3 regions of the Azospira sp. I09 genome follow, and region 2 is predicted to be linked to each of the others. Evidence: predicted binding sites of a transcription regulator. Region 2 holds the regulator's gene; each other region holds the start of a gene.

Region 1 (2,264 bases), 1.3 Mb from region 2:
CCTGCCACCCGCCAGGAATGGCTGCACATCGGCTTCTCCGGGGTGCTGCTGCACGCGGTCTATCTCGGCGGCGTCTTCATGGCCATCCAGCGCGGTCTGCCGGCCGGCATCACCGCCCTGGTGGTGGGCATGCAGCCCCTGCTGACCGCCCTGGGGGCCGGCTGGCTGCTGGGGGAGGCGGTCAGCCGGCGTCAGTGGCTGGGTCTGGTGCTGGGCCTGAGCGGCGTGGCGCTGGTGGTTTCCGGCAAATTCGGCAGCCAGCCCCTGGCCGAGCTGCTACCGGCCATCGTTCCGGCCCTGGTGGCCCTGCTCGGCATCACCCTGGGCACCCTGTACCAGAAGCGCTTCTGCCCTGCCTTCGACCTGCGTTCCGGCGCCGTCATCCAGTTCCTGCCGACAGCGGTGCTGACCCTGCTGGTGGCCGGCGCCAGCGAGAGCCAGGAAATCGCCTGGAGCGGCACCTTCGTCTTCGCCCTGCTGTGGCTGGTGCTGGTGCTGTCGGTGGGCGCCATCAGCCTGCTCAACGTGCTCATCCGCAGCGGCAGCGCCGTCAATGTGGCCAGCCTGTTCTACCTGACGCCGCCCACCACCGCCCTCATCGCCTGGGCCGCCTTTGGCGAAACCCTCTCCGGCCCGGCCCTGGCGGGCATGGGGCTGGCCGTGGCGGGCGTGTACCTGGCGCGGCGGGCCTAGGCGGTGTACAGGGGGTAGAGGGTCGCTTCCTCGCGCTGGATGCGCTCCACCAGCACCTTGCCGACGCCGGCCAGTTCATCGACGAAGGCCGGGGCCAGCCCCGGCTCGGCGGCCAGGTTCTGGTACTTGCGCAGGAAGGCGGCCAGGGCCTTGCCGATGCCGTCCATCTCCTGGCGGAACTCGTGGATCAGGGCGAAGCTGGAGGGATCGCCGGCCAGCTGGTGCTCCAGGTAGATGTAGAGGCGCACATTCTCGGTCAGCAGATGGCCCTGCAGCCGTACCCGGAATTTTTCCAGCAGCGAGGCGGCCTCCGTCAGGTTGCCCTGGGCGGCGGCGCTCTGGATGGCGCCGAAGGCCTGCAGCAGCACCAGGTGCTCGTCGGTGAGCTGGTGCACCAGAGCCGGATGGTAGTGAATCTGGGTTCCCGGCGCCGGGCCGCTGCGGGCGGCCGGAACCGGCTCGGGCATGGGCGGGGCCTCGGGGGCGGGGGGCGGCGGTGAATCGCCAAAGATTTTGCGTAACAGTGACATGGTTCTCCCTCCTGCGACGGTGTGGACACAGGGAATTGGTTTTTATGCCTGCCAATTTGGGCGGGAGTCCATGACGAATCCTTAACCCGTGTCAAATTTCGGGCCTGCGCTCCCGTCGGGCGCGACAGGCGGCGTCCGCCCCCTTAGAATGCTGCCATGTCCGCCATCCCCCCCGTCTCCGCCAAGCCGAATGCCGCCGCCGCACCCGTGCCGGTGCGCATCCTCGGCATCGACCCGGGGCTGCGTTGCACCGGCTTCGGCCTCATCGACAAGCTGGGCAACAAGCTGGCCTACGTCAGCAGCGGCTGCATCCGCACCGACGACACCCGCACCCTGCCGGAGCGCCTGGAGGTGATCTACCAAGGCATCCGGGAAATCGTCGCCGCCCACGGCCCGGCCCAGGCGGCGGTGGAAAAGGTCTTTGTGAACGTCAATCCCCAGTCCACCCTGCTGCTGGGCCAGGCCCGCGGCGCCGCCATCACCGCCCTGGTGTCCACCGGCCTGCCGGTGGGCGAGTACACCGCCCTGCAGGTGAAGCAGGCGGTGGTGGGCAACGGCAAGGCGGCCAAGGAACAGGTGCAGCACATGGTCAAGCGCCTCCTCAGCCTGCCCGGTGATCCGTCCGCCGACGCCGCCGATGCCCTGGCCTGTGCCATCGCCCACGCCCACGGCGGCCAGGGGCTGGGCCACATCGCCACCGCCGGCCTGCGGGTGCGCGGCGGCCGCCTGATGGAAGCCCCCAATCCAAGGAAGAGAACATGATCGGAAGACTCACCGGCCTCCTGGCCGAAAAGAATCCCCCCCAGGTGGTCCTGGACGTGCAGGGCGTCGGCTACGAGGTGGATGTGCCCATGAGCACCTTCTACAACCTGCCGGGCAACGGCGACAAGGTGACCCTGCTGACCCACTTCGTGGTGCGGGAGGACGGCCATTTCCTTTTCGGCTTTCTCACCGAGGCGGAGCGTTTCGCCTTCCGCCAGCTGATCAAGATTTCCGGCGTCGGCCCGCGCATGGCCCTGGCCATTCTTTCCGGCCTTTCCG
Region 2 (2,264 bases):
ATGACCTCTTTCCTGCCCTGCGGGCGAGCCAGGCGGTGGCCCGGGAAGCGGCGGTGGCGGCCCAGGTGGAGGCCCTCATCGAACGCATCCTGGCCGACCACCGGCGCATGGACCGGGCCCGGGACGAGGTGCTGGCCCGCCTGCAGGCCATCGTCGCGGCCCAGCCGGGGGAATGCAGCGAGGCCCTGCCGGCGGCCATGGTGGAAGGGTTGGCCGAGCTTTATCTGGGACACATCGATCTGGAAACCCGGGAGCTGCTGTCCCTGGGGCGGCGCCTGCTGTCCCCCGAGCAGGCGGCCGCCGTCGGCCGCAGCATGGCGGCGCGGCGGGGGGCGGTGTTTCCGGAAGGGGAACAGTAGGACTGCCGGCACGCCTGGACTAAGCCCGGGCAATAATCCGGGCAATAAAAAAGCGGCTCCGCGGAGCCGCTTTTTTGTTTGATGCTTGCCCGGGATCAGGCCGACTGGTGGGTCATCAGCTTTTTCAGGCCCGGGATGTCCAGGATGCGGATGTGCTTCTGCTGCACGGCGATCAGACCTTCTTCCTGGAAGCGGGAGAAGGCGCGGGAAACGGTTTCCAGCTTGAGGCCCAGGTAGCTGCCGATTTCTTCCCGGGTCATGCGCAGGTAGAACTCGGCGTGGGAATAGCCCCGGGCGGTGAAGCGCTGGGAGAGATTGAGGAGGAAGGCGGCCAGCCGTTCTTCCGCCCGCATGGTGCCGAGCAGCATCATGACCCCGTGGTCGCGCACGATCTCCCGGCTCATCACCTTGTGGAAGTGGTGCTGCAGGGCCACGATCTCCCGGGACAGGCCTTCCAGGCGGGGGAAGGGGATGATGCAGACTTCGCTGTCTTCCAGGGCCACCGCGTTACAGGAATGGTGTTCGGTGCTGATGCCGTCCAGGCCCAGCAGCTCGCCGGCCATCTGGAAGCCGGTGACCTGGTCGCGGCCGTCTTCCAGCAGCACGTCGGTCTTGAAGAAACCGGCGCGGATGGCGTAGATGGATTCGAAGGCCTCCCCGGCCCGGTACAGGTGGTCGCCGCGCTTGATCTTGCGGCGGGTGCTGACCAGTTCGTCCAGCTTGGACATCTCGGTCTCGTTGAGACCGTAGGGAAGACACAGTTCTTGCAGGTTACAGTTCGAGCAGGCGGTCTTGATGACCGACAGGGTAATTTCTTGGGCGCTGGTCTTCTTCAACGGCATGCTGTTCCTCGCTGGGCCAAGGGCGTTCGGATGGTGGTAACCTGCGCCGGAAGGCCCTTTGGAAGCCTTTGATCCAGGACAACGTGCCCCAGTTCCTGCACCACGATAATAAGCCGCACCTAATGTGTGGTTCTGCAACGACTGTTTTTCAATGACATTTACCGCCAACAACCTGGTTTTCGATCCCCAGATCATCCGCCGCTTCGACGTCAATGGACCGCGCTACACGTCCTATCCGACGGCTGACCGTTTTGTCGAAGCCTTCGATGCCGAGGCCCTGAAGCTGTGGTTGGGCAAACGCAACATCGGCGGTATCAGCCGACCGCTGTCATTATACTTCCACATCCCCTTCTGTAACACCATCTGCTACTACTGCGCCTGTAACAAGATCATCACCAAGGATCACGGCCGCAGCGCCAAGTACATCAAGTACCTGGGCAAGGAGATGGCCCTGCAGGCCGAGTACCTGCTGGATGGGGATCGGGAAGTCTCCCAGTTGCACTGGGGCGGCGGCACGCCCACCTTCCTCTCCCATGAGGAAATGCACCAGCTGATGGACCTCACCCACCGCCATTTCAAGCTGGTGGATGGGGCCGAGATTTCCATCGAAGTGGATCCGCGCAAGGTGGACCGGCCCACCGTGGCCCTGCTCGGCGAGCTGGGCTTCAACCGCATGAGCCTGGGCGTCCAGGATTTCGACGAGCGGGTGCAGCAGGCCATCAATCGCATCCAGACCGAGGAAGAAACCTTCACGGTGATGGACCAGGCGCGCAAGAGCGGCTTCAAGTCCATCAGCGTGGACCTCATCTACGGCCTGCCCCACCAGACGGTGATGGGCTTCAACCGCACCCTGGAGCGGGTCCTGGCCATGGACCCGGAGCGTCTCTCCATCTACAACTATGCCCACCTGCCGGGCCTCTTCAAGCCCCAGCGGCGCATCAACGAGAGCGATCTGCCCAACGCCGACACGCGTCTGCAGCTGCTCTCCCTGGCCATCAAGAAACTGACCGATGCCGGCTACGTCTTCATCGGCATGGACCACTTCGCCAAGCCGGACGACGAG
Region 3 (2,264 bases), 1.7 Mb from region 2:
TACTGGGGATGCTTCTCCGGATCGGTACCGATCAGGCTGATAACGTCGGAACCCAGGTGGGAAGTGGACCACACGGGACCGAACTTCGGATGCACGAAGTTGGCGCCGCGGCCGGGGTGGGGCTTGGGCTTGGTATCGACCAGGGCGGCCAGCTTGCCTTCCTTGGTATCGACGACCACCACCTTGTTGGAGGCGTTGGCAGCGACGAGGAAGTAACGCTTGGTGGCATCCCAACCGCCGTCATGCAGGAACTTGGCGGTTTCGATGGTGGTTTCCTTCAGGTTCTTCACGTCGGAGTAATCCACCAGCTTGACCAGGCCGGATTCCTTCACCGTCACCACCCACTCGGGCTTGATCAGGGAGGAAACGATGGAGGCAACGCGGGGCTCCTGGTGATACTCGCCATCCACGGTGATGCCGCGGGTGGAGACGTTCTTCAGGGGCTCCAGGGTCATGCCGTCCAGGATGGTGTACTGGGGCGGCCAGTAGGAACCGACGATGGCGTACTTGTCTTCCCAGCCCTTGAACTTGGAGGTATCGACGGAACGGGCTTCCAGGCCGGCCTTCAGGGTGGCGACGATGGTGGGCTTCTCGAACCACATGTCGATCAGGTCCAGACGGCCGTCGCGGCCGATCACATAGACGTAGCGACCGGAAGCGGAAGTACGGGAAATGTGCACGGCGTAGCCGGTCTTGACGATGCCCCAGATCTTCTTGGTGTCGCCGTCGATCAGGGCCACTTCGCCGGAGTCACGCAGGGTGGTGGAGAAGACGTTCTGCAGATTGATGTTGTTCATCTGCTTGGTGGGGCGCTCGGCCACGGGCACGTGCACCTTCCAGTTGGCCTTCATTTCCTTCATGCCCCACTCGGGCGGCACATCCGGCTGCTGCTGGATGTAGGTGGCCATGTTCTTGATTTCATCCTTGGACAGGATGTCGTCGAAGTTGGGCATGCCGCCTTCGGTACCGTAGGTCAGGATCTTTTCCAGACGGCCCTGGCCGAGCTTCTGGGTGTTCGCCGGCTCCAGGTTCTTGCCGGTGGCGCCCTTGCGCAGCATGCCGTGGCAGCCGGCGCAACGCTCGAAGTAGATCTTGGCGGAAGCCTCTTTGGCTTCCTTGGTCAGGCTCGGCGCATTGGCTGCGGGTGCAGCGAAAGCGGAGCCCATGGCGGCCGCGAGGGCCGTAAAGATAAAGGCACTAACTCCCTTTTTCATGCTTTCCTCTCCTCAATAGGAATTATCAGCAAACCGTTACCCCCGACACAGCATCCGGGGATGGCGAAAGATTGCGCCCGGTGACTTGTCCAAATCCTTGATGCGAATCAACTTCAAAAAGTAGGGATATTCACTAGAGTGGTGCCTAGGCCGAAACACCCCCAAAAGGGATTGAAGGCCGACGGCCAGCCCGGCTATGCTGCCTTTTGCCAAACGAGAAAAAATAATGCTCATGCCCGATCCGAACCGCACCCACCCTGCCCTGCCCGGCACCGTCTATCTCGTCGGCGGCGGCCCTGGCGACCCCGACCTGCTGACGGTACGCGCCGCCCGCCTGATTGCCCAGGCCGACGTGCTGGTCTACGACCACCTCATTGGCGACGGCATCCTGGACCTGGCCCGGCCCGACGCCGAGATCATCTACGCCGGCAAGGAAGCCTCGAAACACACCCTGCCCCAGGACGACATCAACCACCTGCTGGTACAGCTGGCCCAGAAATACCGCTGTGTGGTCCGCCTCAAGGGCGGCGACCCCTTCATTTTCGGCCGCGGCGGCGAGGAGCTGGAGATCTTGGCCCGCCACGGCGTGCCCTTCCAGGTGGTGCCCGGCGTCACCGCGGCGGCCGGCTGCGCCGCTTACGCCGGCTTCCCCCTGACCCACCGGGACCACGCCCAGGTGCTGGTGTTCGCCACCGGCCACCTGAAGGACGGCACGGTCAATCTGGACTGGCAGGCCCTGGCCCGGCCCAAGCAGACCGTGGTTTTCTACATGGGAATTGCCGGCCTGGGAGAAATCAGCCGGCAGATGATCGCCCACGGCCTCTCCCCGCAGACCCCGGCTGGCGTGGTGCAACAGGGCACCACCCGCCAGCAGCGGGTGGTGGTGGCCGATCTGGCCACTCTGGAAGCGAAGGTGCAGGAAGCGGGCATCACCACGCCGGCCCTGATTTTCGTCGGCGGCGTGCTGCAGCTGCAGCCCCAGCTCAGCTGGTTCGAACCCCAGGCCGCAGCCGAGACGGTCTAAGCCGGATCAGCCGGGTCGAAAGAGAC

Evidence for each region. The regulator FNR, encoded in region 2, switches genes on or off when oxygen is low (the NO sensors DNR and NnrR bind a similar motif). The targets are predictions, from matches to a motif close to TTGANCTAGNTCAA.
Region 1: a site for FNR is predicted at 1,305-1,318, ahead of AZSP09_RS10520 (hemerythrin domain-containing protein). Genes of this name have one in related genera too.
Region 3: a site for FNR is predicted at 1,312-1,325, ahead of AZSP09_RS07070 (nitrite reductase). Genes of this name have one in related genera too.

Annotation. Positions count from the first base shown of each region.
Region 1 covers NZ_AP021844.1:2,248,171-2,250,434, reverse strand. The annotation lists gene AZSP09_RS10525 (DMT family transporter) at 1-693, shown strand, start outside; gene AZSP09_RS10520 (hemerythrin domain-containing protein) at 690-1,160, opposite strand; gene ruvC (crossover junction endodeoxyribonuclease RuvC) at 1,380-1,985, shown strand; gene ruvA (Holliday junction branch migration protein RuvA) at 1,982-2,264, shown strand, end outside.
Region 2 covers NZ_AP021844.1:3,554,745-3,557,008, forward strand. The annotation lists gene AZSP09_RS16670 (hemerythrin domain-containing protein) at 1-359, shown strand, start outside; gene fnr (fumarate/nitrate reduction transcriptional regulator Fnr) at 455-1,201, opposite strand; gene hemN (oxygen-independent coproporphyrinogen III oxidase) at 1,353-2,264, shown strand, end outside.
Region 3 covers NZ_AP021844.1:1,528,663-1,530,926, forward strand. The annotation lists gene AZSP09_RS07070 (nitrite reductase) at 1-1,214, opposite strand, end outside; gene cobA (uroporphyrinogen-III C-methyltransferase) at 1,441-2,238, shown strand; gene AZSP09_RS07080 (1,4-dihydroxy-2-naphthoate polyprenyltransferase) at 2,245-2,264, opposite strand, start outside.